Regions from separate parts of the Pseudomonas sp. 910_23 genome, predicted to be linked through region 2. Evidence: riboswitches for the same ligand, from Rfam matches in the RefSeq annotation. Region 2 holds a riboswitch; each other region holds the start of a gene.

Region 1 (5,167 bases), on a different contig from region 2:
ACGGATTTGCTCACCAATCGCCCCATAAAGGCTCGGGTCGCCGGAGTGCACGCGCGCCACATCCTGGCCTTGCGCATGGGCGGCTTTGATCACGTCGATGATCTGTTCCAGGTGCAGCTCGGCACTGTTGACCACCTGGTGTGCCTGATGACCTTCCAGTACTGCCGCAGGCACCAGCGAGCCAGCGTAGATGATCACCGGGCAGCTGCGGATCAGCCGCTGGCCCTTGACGGTAATCAGTTCCGGGTCGCCGGGGCCTGCGCCGATGAAGTAGACGGTCATGGGGAATTCCTGTTGAAAAAACGGGCGAGCATGAAGATTGCTCATGATCGAGAACGGCAATTATCGGGATTTTAACCGGCGCAGGCCAATGCAAGGGTGGCCTGGATGGTTTTCTTGCGGGTGATGAGCAGGTGGGCAGGGCCGTGGGCGAGTTGCTCGGCCAAGGCCAATGCGGCACTTTCGGCGATGCCGTAACAGCCGGTATGGCTAAATGCTACGTCTGATTTGTGGCTCAGCCGATGTTCAAAGCCGGCCAGTTGTTCGGCGCTGAAACACTGCAAGGGCAGGCTCAACAATTGGGCCAGGGCCACCAACCCCGGCTCAGCCTGTTTGCGATCAATGCTCGCCAGCGCGGTAATGCGTTGGCGTTCAATGCCGCCTTCGGCGAGGGCGCTATCAAGGAGTTCCAGCAGGGTTCGGACATCACAACCCCGCTGGCAACCCAGGCCGACGACGAGGGTCATGCCGAGTAGTGTTCGTCGCGGTTACGGCGAAACAGCCAGGCACTGATCAGACCAAGGGCCAGCCAGAACGCCACATTGGTCAACTGCGATGCGATCTTGAACTGGGCTTCGAGGGCCTCCGGGGCCAGCATGGAGTGGACTTCCGGCTGCGGAGCGCCAATCACGTGGGGTACGGCGACGATCGCCACGCCCAGCACTTTGAGCAACCAGCCGCGACCGAACACCAGCAAAGCAATGCCAGCAGCGGTAGACGCGGCAGTGCCGATCCACCAGATCTGCCGTTGCGCCAGATCAGCGGCGGCGGTGCCCGGCAGTTCAGGCGGCAGGCCCAAGGTCGGCGCAAGTACGAATGTCGCGTAACCGGCCAGGCCCCACAGTAGCCCTTGAGCTGTACGGGTTGGTGCGCGCAGGGTGTACAGGCCGGCCAGCATCAGCGCAAACCCGACCGCAACGACCAGGTTGCCACCGGTGGTCGACAGCACGCGCTGCCAGCCATCTTCCGGCTCCCAGGCTTCGGCGTCGTGGGTGTGGGCAGCGGCGCCAGCAGCATGTTCATGGGGGACTTCGGCAACAGCTGGAGCCTTTTCAAAGGTCTCCGCCTGCAAAATCAACGGCGCGACCCACAAGCTTTGCAGCAGGGTCAGCAGCAGGGCGGCCAATAAGCCGGTGAACCCTGCGGTTTGGGCAATACGCTTGATCATGTCGGCAGGTCTCAGTGGCACGGGAACGCGGCGCTGTGGCGGGTATCGTGGGCCGCGTTGTGCACGGCTTCGATATGGGAGAAACCGGCGAAATACACCAGGCACGCGCCAAGGATTGATGCACCGATGGCGGCGGTCAGGCGTTGGCTCAAGGTGGCAGTGCTGCTGGCGGAGGGAGAAGTGCTGCTGATGATCGACATGGCGCGTCCCTTTCAGGTATCAGGGTGAAACGAGCGCATGAAAACCCCGCGAGCCAGGCACGCAGGGTTCTGAACAGCGCCCGCCCACCGCGGGTTTGTTATCTGATATTTTCGGGCCGGTCTCCGGGCTTGCGAGGGGACTTTTGAACGTCCTGACAGCATCGCCTTCCCATGCATTTGCACAGTGGCTGTGACACTTCACTCGCTTACCGTTGCGGGGGCAGCACCGGACTCGTCGACGCATCGACTCACCGGTTTCCCGTTTCACCCTGTGAAGGGCACCCGAAACAAGATGTGTAGGAGAGCATGACGCAGTGATGTACGTCAAATAGATGCGTCTTGAGGAGCACCGCTTGCCTGTCGAAGCCTTGCGATCAAGTGTCAAACATCGCCGGCTGTGTAACTTGACCAGATTAGTTAGTTGGGTCGATAACGCAGCAAAACGGCATAGTGCTGCCCATCGAAAGTGGGCTTTGTGAGCATGTGCTCGATGTTTTCAATATCGAATCTTCCATCTTCTGCGCCGGGCCTGCCATTGTCACCAATGCCGATATCTAGCTCACGAAGTGCCCGAGGGTTTTGCAGGAGTATCTTGGCATACAAGGTTGCCTCGGCGGAAAAAGTTCTGGTGGTTGGCACCTGACCTGCCGCTTCTTTCAATTCGTTAACGTTTACAAAACGGTCGTTTTCGCCTGTGGCGTACTCACGAAAGTGCTGTTTTATCTTATTCATCACAGCGTCCTGTTGGTAATGGACTACCTTAGGGCGGTCGCTGGTGGGCTGTTCTACAAGGCTGCTCAAGAGTGGCTCTGATCGTTTGAATCGCGGCAGATTGCTATGATTGTGCTGTGCGGCCGGAGGGCTGGCCAGGGAACCCTGCGGCGCACCCTCAACAGCGTCAGTACTGACTCGCGGTTTGTTATTGATTGCACCTGTATCGTTAAAAAGAGCGAAGGGAGTGGGCGCGTTAGAAGTCGATATCAGCATGATTCATTCCTGAAGCCAATGGATTAAAATTCGCCACATTTCAAAAACACTCTGCTAATTGCGAAAGGGCAGGAGTGTCTGTATGAAATGAGCACTGCTGCGTGGTGTCGGACTGCGCGACCGTTCCGTATTGAATATGACATCATATTGCAGGCGCTTTTGCGGGATCGGCTCAAGCCTTACAAAGACTGAGTTGGTTAAGGCACAGGCTGGGTAAGTTTATGCTTTAGGCGGCGCGACATTGACCCGCTCCGTTGCACTGCGTAGCCTTGCACCCTCGAGGTTCTTCGGCCCAGGTCGAAGCTAAGAAGGGAACGCGGTTCAAGCCGCGGCTGCCCCCGCAACTGTGAAGGGTTCAGTTGACTGCCACGCCACTGCCGAGACGGCGGGAAGGCGCAGTCAGCGTTGGTCACAAGACCTGCACGCCCCAAGCCAGGAGACCTGCCTCGTCACCGATTTTCCAATTCAACCGGGCGGGGTGATCCGGTGACGAAATCCGCTGCTGCGCGCGCCGCAGGGCCTGTCGTCCCGTATGCCCGCCCCAAAGGGCATCCGATGAAAACACTGGCCAAACTCCCCGTCACCATCGTTACCGGCTTCCTCGGCTCGGGCAAGACCACGTTGCTGCGCCACATGCTCGATAACGCCCAGGGCCGTCGCATAGCCGTGATCGTCAACGAGTTCGGCGAACTGGGCATTGACGGCGAAATCCTCAAGCAATGCTCCATCGGGTGTACCGAAGAAGAAGCCAACGGCCGCGTGTACGAACTGGCCAACGGCTGCCTGTGCTGCACCGTGCAGGAAGAGTTCTTCCCGGTGATGCGCGAACTGGTCGCTCGTCGTGGTGACCTTGACCATATCCTGATCGAAACCTCGGGCCTGGCTTTGCCCAAACCCCTGGTGCAAGCGTTCCAGTGGCCGGAAATCCGCAGCGCCTGCACGGTTGACGCGGTGATCACGGTGGTCGACAGCCCGGCCGTGGCCGCCGGCACTTTCGCTGCGTTCCCGGATCAAGTCGACGCCCAGCGCAAACTGGACCCGAACCTGGACCACGAGTCGCCTTTGCACGAGCTGTTCGCCGACCAACTGGCCAGCGCCGACCTGGTGATCCTCAACAAAGCCGACCTGATCAGCACCGAAGACCTGGCCCGCGTGCGCCTGGAAGTGGCCGAGGAGCTGCCGCCGGCGGTTAAGATCATCGAAGCCAGCAGCGGTCGCCTGCCATTGGACGTGCTGATCGGCCTGGGTGCCGGCTCCGAAGAGCATATCGACGCTCGCCACAGCCATCACGATCATCACCATGAAGGCGAAGACGACCACGATCACGATGCTTTCGACTCCATCTCCATCGACCTGCCTCAAGCCGACGAAGCACTGTTGCTGGACGCCCTGACCCAATTGGTGGTGCAACACGGCATTTTGCGCGTCAAAGGCTTTGCTGCTATCCCGAACAAGCCGATGCGCCTGCTGATCCAGGGCGTGGGCACACGCTTTGACAAGCACTTCGACCGTGCCTGGGGTGCCGATGAAGCGCGTATCACGCGCCTGGTGCTGATCGGTCAGGAGCTGGACGCCGCTGGCCTTGAAGCGCAATTGCGCGCTGCCCTCAGCGTTTAACCATGCACCTGCTCAGGACCCAACCCGGTGGTTTCGTCGCGGACGACAATATTGCCGACCTTGGCCAAACCCCCGCCGAGCTGGTGATCCTGTGCAGCGGTGACTCCAGCCTGGCGCTGCTGGCCGAAGCCGCCCAGCAGTTGCCCGAGGATTACCCCAGCCTGCGCCTGGCCAACCCGATGCAGGTGCAGAACCACGCCTCGGTCGACCTGTACGTCGATGAGGTGTTGCGTCACGCCAAGGTCATCCTGATTTCCTTGCATGGCGGCATTGGTTATTGGCGCTACGGCATCGAGCGCCTGGTAGAGCTGGCCGAGCGTGGCGTCACGTTGATCCTGGTGCCGGGGGATGATCGTCCAGACCCGGAACTCAGCGGCCTGAGCACCGTTGCTGCTGAACAGCGCGAGCGTCTGTGGCACTTTTTGCGCCAGGGTGGCCTGGGCAATGCATTGGACTTTTATCACTGCCTGGCCAGCGCCCATCTGGGCCGCGACTATGCCTGGGCCGAGCCACAAACCTTGCCGCGTACGGCGATCTATCACCCGCACAAAGCCAATGCCCGCCTCAATGACTGGCAGGCGGATTGGCGCGCCGACTTTCCCGTGGCCGCGGTGCTGTTCTACCGCTCCCACTTGCAGGCGGCCAATACCGGGTTTATCGATGTGTTCTGCCAGCGCTTGCAGGCAGCGGGCCTGAACCCATTGCCCATCGCAGTGGCCAGTTTGAAAGAGCCCGGTTGCCTCACAGTGGTCGAGGACCTGTTGGACGACGTGCAAGTCGCGGTGATCCTCAACACCACAGGCTTTGCCCAATCCAGCCCCGAAGCGCCGCATCTGCGACCGTTTCGGCGCAACGTCCCGGTGATCCAGGCGATCTGCGCCCAGGATAATCAACCCGGCTGGGAGGCAAGCGAACA
Region 2 (5,167 bases):
ATTTCCAGGAGCCAGCCGATATAAGGCGCCCACGATAACGCGGTGGCCAGCAAGGTCAGAGGCACGACTGCGATAAACCACGCGGTCACGCCATGGCTGCGCCAGCCACGCCCACCGCTATTGAAACGCTGCTCGATGCGCCCGGCGAAGTTGCCGAACGCCACCAGCGGATGCCAGCGCCTGGGTTCACCCAGCAGCGCATCCAGCGCCACCGCAGCGACACACAGCAAGGCCACACTCATTGACTCACTCCCCACTTGTTTTCATACAGCATGTCACTCAGCGGCCGCGGCTCGGTCCAGCCTTCGAGCTGCAACATCGGTGCCGGGTAGAACTCAGCCACCGGCCCCAGGCACAGCACGGCCAGGGGTTTCGCGCCGGCTGGCAAGCCCAGCAGTTCGGCCAACGCCAGGGGTTCGAACAGCGACACCCAGCCCATGCCCAGGCCTTCCACGCGCGCCGCCAGCCACAGGTTCTGGATTGCGCAAGATAGAGACGCCATGTCCATTTCCGGCAAGGTGCGGCGCCCGAAGATGTGGCGCTCGCGATCATCCATCAGTGCAGCCACCAGCACCTCGGCGCAGTCGCTGATGCCTTCGACCTTGAGCTTCATGAAGTCATCGGAGCGCTCGCCCAGGGCCTGCGCGGTGCGTGCGCGCTCTTCTTCCACCAACTGTTGAATCTGCCTGCGCAATGAGCGGTCGCTGATGCGGATAAAACGCCACGGTTGCATCAGGCCTACACTGGGTGCCTGGTGCGCGGCCTGGAGCAGGCGGTGCAACAGTTCCGGGGCGACGCTGCCGCCGGTGAAGTGGCGCATGTCGCGGCGTTCGGCGATGGCGCGGTAAACGGCCTGGCGGTCGGCCTCGGGGAAGGCGTTGTCAGTCATGGCCTCATCGGGGGCACGCCCCCTCCCACATTGGATGGGGTTTCAACTCGGTCAACTGTGGGAGCTGGCTTGCCTGCGATAGCGGTCTCAAGGTCTGGCACGAACAACGCGGCCACCGCGCCAGGATTCGACGGAAAATAAAAGTGTACGTAGGAAGCGGTCAGCCGCCCTTGTCGGTAAACCGCTTCAGCCCCGCGCCCGCCGTTAGGGCTCAGGCCACGGGCGATCGGCGCCAATGCGGTGCTGGTCAAGGAGTGGTGATAGGTGTGCCCGCGCAACGTACCTTCCGGCAATTCGACACTTTGCAGGGCCAGTGCCGCGAGTTTCTTTTGCATCACCGCATCGCCTGGCAGCACGCCAACCAGTTCGGCTCGGGCGCCCTCTACATCCGTCAGCGAATCGAGCAGATAGAGCATGCCGCCACATTCGGCGAGCAGTGGCTTGCCGGCGGCGTGATGAGCACGGATGGCCTCCAGCATCGAGGTGTTTGCCGACAGCGCCTGGTGGTGCAGCTCCGGGTACCCGCCTGGCAGGTAAAGGCTGTCTGCCTGCGGCAGTTGGCGATCATGAATAGGTGAGAAGAATGTCAGCTCTGCGCCCATGGCCCGCAGCAAATCCAGGCTGGCGCCATAGGTAAAGGCAAAGGCTTCGTCACGGGCGACGGCGATACGCACACCGGCAAGTAACGGTTCGGCCTTGATCACTTCGGGCGCGGCAAAGGTCACGGGGGGCGGCAGGGCCACTTCGCAGCTACTGCCCAATGCCTGGGCGGCGGCATCCAGGCGTACATCGAGGTCATTGAGTTCGCTGGCTTGCACCAGGCCCAGGTGGCGGCTCGGCAGTTCGATACCGGTCTCGCGGGATAACGCGCCGTACCAACGCAAGCCCTCCGTGAGGCTGCCTTCGAGCAACTGGGCATGGCGCAGGGTGCCGACACGGTTGGCCAGCACGCCGGCGAACGGCAGGTCGGGCTGATAGCGCGCCAGGCCCAGGGCCAGGGCACCAAAGGTCTGGGCCATGGCAGTCCCGTCGATCACCCCCAGCACTGGCACGCCGTAGTGCCGCGCCAGGTCGGCGCTGGAGGGGGTGCCGTCGAACAGCCCCATCACGCCTTCGATCAGGATCAGGTCGGCCTCCCCCGCCGCCTCCCACAGCAAACGACGACTTTCCTGCTCGCCCACCATCCACATGTCCAATTGATACACCGGCGCACCGCTGGCGCGCTCGTGGATCATCGGGTCGAGAAAGTCCGGCCCGCATTTGAACACGCGCACCTTGCGCCCCAGGTTGCGATGCAAACGGGCCAGCGCAGCGGTGACCGTGGTTTTGCCTTGGCCGGACGCCGGAGCGGCGATCAAGACGGCTGGGCATTGGCGGGGCTGATTCAAAGTTCAACGCCCTTCTGTGCCTTGATACCGGCCTGGAACGCGTGCTTGAGCATGCCCATTTCGGTGACGGTGTCGCCCATTTCGATCAATTCAGGCTTGGCACCACGGCCAGTGACCACCACATGCTGCATCGGCGGGCGGGCTTGCAGGTCGCTTAGTACCTGGTCCAGGTCGAGGTAGCCGTGCTTGAGAGCGATGTTCAGTTCATCCAGCACCACCAGGCCAATGGAAGGGTCATTGAGCATTGCCCGCGACACCGCCCAAGCTGCTTCGGCGGCGGCGATATCGCGTTGACGATCCTGGGTTTCCCAGGTGAAGCCTTCGCCCATGACGTGGAAGCGAACTTGCTCGGGGAAGCGCCGGAAGAACAGCTCTTCGCCTGTGCTGTTGCGGCCCTTGATGAACTGCACCACACCGCACTGCATGCCGTGACCCATGGCGCGGGCCAACATGCCGAAGGCCGAACTGCTCTTGCCTTTGCCGTTGCCGGTCAATACCAGCAACAAGCCGCACTCATTCGGCGAATTGGCGATGCGCTCGTCGATCACGGCTTTTTTGCGCAACATGCGCGCCAGGTGGCGTTCGTCTCGGTCGGGGGAATCGGTCATGGCAGCTCTCCGTTGGGGCTGGACAAAAACGGCGGGCAGGAAAAAGAAAAAACAGACAGCCAAGCATCGCCCACCGTGATGCTGTTGAATGTTCAAGGCCGGTCTCCGGACTCATGAGTGGCGCGTCTTGTCGAAGCAGCCGAGGGCGCGCCTTCCCATATCGCGGGCGATACAGTGGCAAACAGCACCGTCTTGACTCATTTACCGTTGCGGGGGCAGCGCCGGAATCGCGGCAGCACTGTGTACAAGTGCGCTCGCTCACCGGCTTCCCTGTTTCACCCTGTCGACGCGCACGCCACAGAGCACCTGGAACAAGCCGCGAAGGTTAGTGGGTTGGGGGTGGAGCGTCAATTAAAGCTGGCCTTGTACTTGAACCATCCGTACAGCGTGCTTCTCTACCCTTACAGGTATCAAGGAGAAAACCATGCCTAAAACCCGACTGGCCTTACTGATCATGCTCACCGGCAGCCTCGCCGCCTGCGGCGAAAGCTCTACCTTGCAAGTCTCCGATGGCACCGGGCCCTCGCCCAAACTGCCGGAGCCGAACAAGACGCTGATTCCCACCGTCAACATCGCCCCGGCGATCGGTTGGCCTGAAGGCGCCAAGCCAACGGCTGCCGCCGGCACCCAAGTGGCCGCATTCGCCGAGGGCCTGGAGCATCCACGCTGGCTCTACGTACTGCCCAACGGCGACGTGTTGGTGGCCGAGACCAATGCGCCACCCAAGCCAGACGACACCAAAGGCGTGCGGGGTTGGGTGATGGAAAAAGTCATGGGCCGCGCCGGTGCCGGTGTGCCGAGCCCGAACCGCATTACGTTGTTGCGCGATGCCGATCATGACGGCGTGGCCGAAACGCGTACGGTATTTCTACAAAATCTGAATTCGCCGTTTGGCATGACACTGGTGGGCAACGACCTGTACGTGGCGGACTCGGACAAGTTGCTGCGTTTTCCTTATCAGCCAGGTGAAACCGCAATCACATCCCCAGGCACAACAGTCGTGGAGTTGCCAGGTGGCCCCTTGAACCACCACTGGACGAAAAACGTGGTGGCCAGCAAGGATGGCAGCAAGTTGTATGTGAGCGTCGGCTCCAACAGCAACGTCGGTGAAAATGGCCTGGACGCCGAACAAGGCCGCGCGGCGATCTGGGAAGTTGATCGCGCCACGGGCCAACACCGCATTTTCGCCTCCGGCCTGCGCAACCCCAACGGCATGGCCTGGGAGCCACAGAGCGGCAAACTGTGGACGGCGGTGAACGAGCGCGATGAAATCGGCAGTGACCTGGTGCCGGACTACATCACCTCAGTCAAGGATGGCGGCTTCTATGGCTGGCCCTTCAGCTATTACGGCCAGCATGTGGATGTGCGCGTCACGCCGCAAAACCTGGACTTGGTTGCCAAAGCCATCGCGCCAGACTACGCGGTAGGCCCGCACACCGCTTCACTGGGGCTGACCTTCGCCGAGGGCAGCAAGTTGCCTACGCAATTCAGCAACGGCGCGTTTATCGGCCAGCATGGTTCGTGGAATCGCAAGCCGCATAGTGGCTACAAGGTGATTTTTGTGCCGTTTGAAGAGGGCCAGCCGAAAGGACAGCCGGTGGATGTGCTGACGGGGTTTCTCAACAGCGACGAGAAAGCCATGGGCCGGCCGGTGGGCGTGGTGATTGATCAGCAGGGTGATTTGCTGGTGGCTGATGATGTGGGCAATAAGGTGTGGCGGGTTTCTGCAGCCAAGTAACCCATCTCAAGAGCATTGCAAATAATGTGGGAGGGGGCTTGCCCCCGATTGCGGTCTGTCAGCTGAGTATGTGCCGACTGTTACACCACTATCGGGGGCAAGCCCCCTCCCACCATGGATCTATGTACGACTCAAGGGTTGCGTGCCAGATTCCCCGGTAAAACCCGCTTGGCACTCAGGTAGGCATTCTGCCAATACGCTTTGGATAGCGTGTCGAGCTTAACCGTACCGCCGGTTTGCGGCGCATGCACAAAGCGCCCTTCCCCGACATAGATTCCCGCATGGCTGACCCGTGAACCACCGCCTGTGGCGAAGAACAGCAAGTCACCGGTTTGCAGGTTCTGCTCGCTGACGTCCTGGCCACGCATCACGATCAGTTCGCGGGTGGTGCGCGGCAGGGAAATGCCGGCGGCGTCGCGGAACACAAAGCCGATCAGGCCACTGCAATCAAACCCCGAATCCGGTGTATTGCCGCCCCAGCGATAAGGCGTGCCGACCAGGCCCAGCGCACGGAAGAGCACGTCTTCGGCAGCAGGCGAAAAAT
Region 3 (5,167 bases), on a different contig from region 2:
GCCATCGCCGAACACCATCTGGGTCGAATTCCAGAACGCGTTGTTGTAGTCCTGGCCGAAGTGCACCGTGGCGTCCAGCGCCATGCCCGCATCGTCGATGGAGTTGCGGTCGAATACCTGGTCAAAAAAATCGAAGGTCGCGCCCAGGCCATCATAGGCTTCGTCCACCGCGGCATCGCCACTGGCGGGCTGCCCTTCACCGCGAACCAGCTTGCCGGGCAGGCTATCGGTGTTTCCGGCGCTGTAGATCGAGCGCTGTTTCTCGGCGCCCACGGCCAGCGCCATGCGGGCCGGGCCCTTGGCGGGTACCGCGACCATACGCAACGACCGGAACGTGCTGTCCTTGGCGCGCGTGCGTAATGCGACCTCCCGCTGGGCTTTATCCCCGTGGCGGGCGATCTGGTCGAGCATGTACGGCGGGATCAGGCAGAAAATCGGGTTGCGCAGTTGGCGAACACACATGAGCTGGCTCCTTTTTGGCGTGTGATGAACGTCCGGGTAACGGTTTTCAGGATAGCCCTGTGTTCGCCCCCTGGGCCAAATTGTCATGAGTTTGTGTTTCAGTGGTGTTTATCCGAGGCCCATAAGGAACATGCCCATGCCCGCCCGCACAGCCAAAATCGACCTTTCCCACCGCCCAAGGCTCGCCGACCTGCGTCCATTGGTCGCGGCCAGCCCCACCCTGCTGGAAACCAGAGCCGCGACGCCGCGTGTCACAGCGGCCAAGGACTTCAAAAACCGCGCGGGCTATGCCGACGATTTCCTCAGCGATTTCGTGGTGCCATGGCCCACGGTTGGCGAGCCACTGGCGGGCGACGTGCAACCCAAGCGCCTGGACTACACGCATTTCTCCATCACCATGTCGCGCTCCCGAAGATTGGCGCTCTACGTGGGGGTCAATATCGACGGCGCCAAGCATGTGGACATCACGCGCAGCAACGACACCTGGGCCTACGATGGCCGCCTGCCCCTGGACGCCCAAGTAGGTGAAGACCTCTATGCCGGCAATGGCCTGGACCGCGGCCACCTGGTACGGCGCCAGGACCCCAACTGGGGCGACGAGGCGAACACCGCCAACTTCGACACCTTTCACTTCACCAACTGCTCCCCTCAAATGAGCGGCTTCAACCAGAAAACCTGGCTGGAGCTCGAAGACTACATCCTCGACAACACCCAGCGCTGGAAAGCCCGGGCCACGGTGTTTACCGGGCCAGTGTTCGCCGATGACGACCGGCTTTACCGTGGCGTGAAAATCCCCAAGGCGTTCTGGAAAGTGGTGGCTTACCTCAGCGACGATGGCAAGCCCTCGGCCAGTGCCTACACCATTGACCAAAGCCGCGAACTGGGCCAACTCGACCTGGTATTCGGCCCGCTTCGAACCTACCAGCGCAGTGTGATCCAGATCGAACAACTGACCGGCATCCGCTTCGCCAACCTGGCCGACTACGACGGGTTCAGCAACGAAGAACGCGCCACAGGTACGCGGATCGAAGCGCTGATCCGCGGGCCGCAAGATATTCGACTCTGATTCGCTCCTACAGGGCGCGATCGCTTACCATACCGCCGCCGGTTCCCGTATGGGACTAACAGGGAATTCGAAACGCCGCACGCGACGTGAACCGAAACTGCCCCCGCAACTGTAGATGCCGAGCCTGCTCCCCACTGCCACTGGACCGCGTCCGGGAAGGCGGGAGCAAGGCGACGACGCATCAGTCAGGAGACCTGCCGGCCCAGCTAATTCACTAACCGGCGGGGTGTCCGGGAAGGACATCCTGGCCCTGCCCATCAGCAGCGTCCATGGGCGTATTTCCGAGCCGTACCTCCCCTGCTGCATCTACGGTTCACAAGGAGATCGCCTCATGCTGCCACGCGTTACCGCCCTGATCGCAGGCTTGGGTATGTGTGCCCTGGCGCAAGCCGCGCCCACTCAGTACCCGTTGACCGTGCAAAACTGCGGCAGCACCCTGACCTTCCAGCACGCCCCCGCCCGCAGCGTGACCATCGGCCAAGCCGCCACCGAGATGCTCTACGCCCTGGGCGTGGGCGACAAGGTGGTCGGCACTTCGCTGTGGTTCAACAACGTGGCGGCGCAGTACAAGGCCCAGGACGACCGCGTCGAGCGCCTGGCCAACAACGAGCCAAGCTTCGAAGCCGTACTCGCCAAGCGCCCGCAACTGGTGGCCGCCGAGCTGGAATGGGTGGTAGGGCCCCAAGGCGTGGTCGGCACCCGTGAGCAGTTTCATGAACTGAAGATCCCCACCTACCTGTTGCCGTCCGACTGCGAAGGCAAGGACAACCTGGTGGGCGCCGATGGCACCCGGTTGGAGCCCTTTCGCATCGAGACGATCTACCAGAGCCTCCAGCAACTGGCGCAGATTTTCGACGTACAGGATCGCGGCCAGCAACTGACCGACGAACTCAAGGCGCGCCTGGCCAAATCCGTCGCTACGGCGCAGGGCAAAGGCTTGAAGCAGGCCAGCGCACTGGTGTGGTTCTCCAGCGCCGAAATGGCCAGCGACCCTTACGTAGCCGGCCATAAGGGCGTGCCGCAATTCATGCTGCAAACCCTAGGCCTGCGTAACGTCGTGCAGTCCGATGAAGAGTGGCCCGCCGTCGGCTGGGAAACCATCGCCAAGGCCAACCCCACCTTCCTGGTGATCGCACGCATGGACCGCCGCCGCTACCCGGCCGACGACCATGAAAAGAAACTCGCCTTCCTGCGCAGCGACCCCGTGACCCGTAACATGGACGCGGTCAAGAACAACCGCATCATCATCCTCGACGCCCTGGCGTTGCAGGCGAGCCTGCGCACCTTCGAAGGCCTTGAACAACTGGCCGCCGCCATCGACGGCTATAACCTGGGCCAATGATGCGCACCCTACTCGCCCTGGCGTTGCTGCTGCTCGCCCTACTCGCTGGCGTCGCCATCGGTGAAACTGCCATCGAACCGCAGGTGGTGCTGCAGGTGCTCGCCAATAAACTCTGGGGCGCAGGCTTCGTGCTGGACCCCATCGACGAAGGTGTGGTGTGGAACTATCGGCTCACCCGTGCCCTGGTGGCCGCAGCCTGCGGCGCAGGGTTGGCAACATGCGGCGTGATCCTGCAATCACTGCTGCGTAACCCGCTGGCCGATCCGTACCTGCTGGGCATCAGCGCCGGCGCGTCAACCGGCGCGGTACTCGTTGCCTTGATTGGCGTGGGCGGTGGCCTGGTGTCGTTATCGGCCGGCGCGTTTGTGGGGGCGATGGCGGCGTTTGCGCTGGTGACGCTGCTGGCGCGGGCCAGCGGTTCGTCCAGCGGCACCGGGCAAATCATCCTCGCAGGCATCGCCGGCTCGCAGTTGTTCAATGCCCTGACCGCGTTCCTGATCACCAAGTCCGCCAGCTCCGAACAAGCCCGCGGCATTATGTTCTGGCTGCTGGGCAACCTCAGCGGCGTGCGCTGGCCGTCGGTGTGGTTGGCGGTGCCGGTGGCGGTCGTGGGGCTCGCGGTGTGCCTGTGGCACCGTCGCGCACTGGATGCGTTTACCTTCGGCAGCGACTCGGCGGCCTCCCTCGGCATCCCCGTACGCCGAGTGCAATTTGTGCTGGTGGCCTGCGCTGCGCTGGTGACGGCGGTGATGGTGTCCATCGTCGGCTCCATCGGGTTTGTCGGTTTGGTGATTCCCCACGCGGTGCGCCTGTTGCTCGGCACCGGGCATTCGCGCTTGTTGCCGGCCAGCGCCTTGGGTGGCGCGCTGTTTTTGATCGCTGCGGACGTGCTGTCGCGCACCTTGATCAAGGGCCAGGTGATTCCGGTGGGTGTGGTGACCGCATTGGTGGGCGCGCCGGTGTTTGCGCTGATCCTGATTGGCCGGAGGAATGCGCGATGAGCGTGCTCAGTTGCAGCGGCCTGGGCTTCAAAGTGCGTGAGGCGCAGTTGCTGCGTGACGTTGACCTGGACGTGCAGTTGGGTGAAACCCTCGGCATCGTCGGGCCCAATGGTTCAGGCAAATCCACCCTGCTCAAATTGCTGGCTGGATTACGTGTGCCGGCCAGCGGCGATGTTCGCCTGGGTGGCAAGCCGCTGGGTGAGTTGCCGCGCCGCACCATCGCGCAACAATTGGCGGTCGTGGAGCAACAGGCCGACACCGACGACGCCATTCGCGTGTTCGATGCCGTGGCCCTGGGCCGCACGCCGTGGCTGTCGGCGCTGAGCCCGTGGTCGCGCGAAGACGATGCCATCGTGCATCAGGCCCTGCACGACGTAGACGCCACCCACCTGAGCCAACGCGCCTGGCGCAGCCTCTCCGGTGGCGAGCGTCAGCGCGTGCATATCGCCCGCGCCCTGGCGCAACGGCCGCAGATTTTATTGCTGGACGAGCCGACCAATCACCTGGATATCCAGCATCAACTGGCGATCCTCAAAGGCGTGCAAGGCTTGCCGGTGACGACCTTGATTGCGCTGCATGATCTGAATCAGGCGTTGACCTGTGATCGCCTGGCCGTACTGGATCGCGGGCAACTGGTGGCGCTGGGCGCGCCGCTGCAAGTGCTGACGCCGCAGCGTTTGCAAGAGACATTCGGGGTACAGGGGCATTACCTGACAGACCCGTTCGACGGTGCGCAAATCCTGCGTCTGCGCTCCAACTGAACCGTAGGTTGGAGCAGCTTGTTCTGGTGACAGCCTGACAGCCAACTGTGATCAAAATGTGGGAGGGGGCTTGCTCCCGATGTCGGTGGGTCAGTCATAGATGTGTTTGCTGACACTCCCTCATCGGGAGCAAGCCCCCTCCCACATTGGTTCTACAGAGGCAGGTGCATATGGGTTGTTTGCCAGATCGGGTCGGCCTCGACATCCACCACTTCGAACCCCTGCCGCCGCCAGAAATCAATCGCGCCGGGCAGAAACGGATGGGTGTGCAAGTACATCACCTCCACGCCATCCGCCCGCGCCAGCGCCTCCAGCGAGCGGTACAACTGGCGCGCCAGGCCCAAGCGTCGCACTGCCGGGAGCACATACAGGCGCACCACTTCCACCGTCTTGCGCCCCTGATAGTTCAACTGCGGGAAGCGGCCGTCGTAGGGCCGATAAGCCACTGCGGCAACGATCCGGCCTTCGGCACGGGCAATCAAAAACCGCCCGCCGCCCTCAAGGTAGATGGCTTCAAACTGCGCCAGATCGTGAG

The links. Region 2 has a riboswitch for cobalamin ahead of cobO (cob(I)yrinic acid a,c-diamide adenosyltransferase). Riboswitches for the same ligand answer to the same signal wherever they lie in the genome.
Positions count from the first base shown of each region.
Region 1: it holds a riboswitch for cobalamin, as region 2 does, so the genes downstream of both, FW800_RS07780 (CbtB domain-containing protein) here and cobO (cob(I)yrinic acid a,c-diamide adenosyltransferase) in region 2, are expected to answer to the same signal.
Region 3: it holds a riboswitch for cobalamin, as region 2 does, so the genes downstream of both, FW800_RS10495 (ABC transporter substrate-binding protein) here and cobO (cob(I)yrinic acid a,c-diamide adenosyltransferase) in region 2, are expected to answer to the same signal.

Region 1 is NZ_VXCZ01000005.1:131,002-136,168, forward strand. Features, by position in the region: gene cobM (precorrin-4 C(11)-methyltransferase) at 1-282, opposite strand, end outside; gene FW800_RS07770 (cobalamin biosynthesis protein) at 354-746, opposite strand; gene FW800_RS07775 (CbtA family protein) at 743-1,447, opposite strand; gene FW800_RS07780 (CbtB domain-containing protein) at 1,459-1,647, opposite strand; cobalamin riboswitch at 1,745-1,948, opposite strand; gene FW800_RS07785 (hypothetical protein) at 2,065-2,634, opposite strand; cobalamin riboswitch at 2,898-3,097, shown strand; gene cobW (cobalamin biosynthesis protein CobW) at 3,190-4,251, shown strand; gene cobN (cobaltochelatase subunit CobN) at 4,254-5,167, shown strand, end outside.
Region 2 is NZ_VXCZ01000004.1:152,317-157,483, forward strand. Features, by position in the region: gene cbiB (adenosylcobinamide-phosphate synthase CbiB) at 1-242, opposite strand, end outside; gene bluB (5,6-dimethylbenzimidazole synthase) at 239-889, opposite strand; gene FW800_RS06390 (cobyrinate a,c-diamide synthase) at 886-2,277, opposite strand; gene cobO (cob(I)yrinic acid a,c-diamide adenosyltransferase) at 2,274-2,885, opposite strand; cobalamin riboswitch at 2,965-3,210, opposite strand; gene FW800_RS06400 (PQQ-dependent sugar dehydrogenase) at 3,310-4,623, shown strand; gene FW800_RS06405 (C40 family peptidase) at 4,755-5,167, opposite strand, start outside.
Region 3 is NZ_VXCZ01000007.1:67,346-72,512, reverse strand. Features, by position in the region: gene FW800_RS10505 (M4 family metallopeptidase) at 1-462, opposite strand, end outside; gene FW800_RS10500 (DNA/RNA non-specific endonuclease) at 599-1,528, shown strand; cobalamin riboswitch at 1,551-1,744, shown strand; gene FW800_RS10495 (ABC transporter substrate-binding protein) at 1,860-2,870, shown strand; gene FW800_RS10490 (FecCD family ABC transporter permease) at 2,867-3,871, shown strand; gene FW800_RS10485 (ABC transporter ATP-binding protein) at 3,868-4,632, shown strand; gene FW800_RS10480 (N-acetyltransferase family protein) at 4,785-5,167, opposite strand, start outside.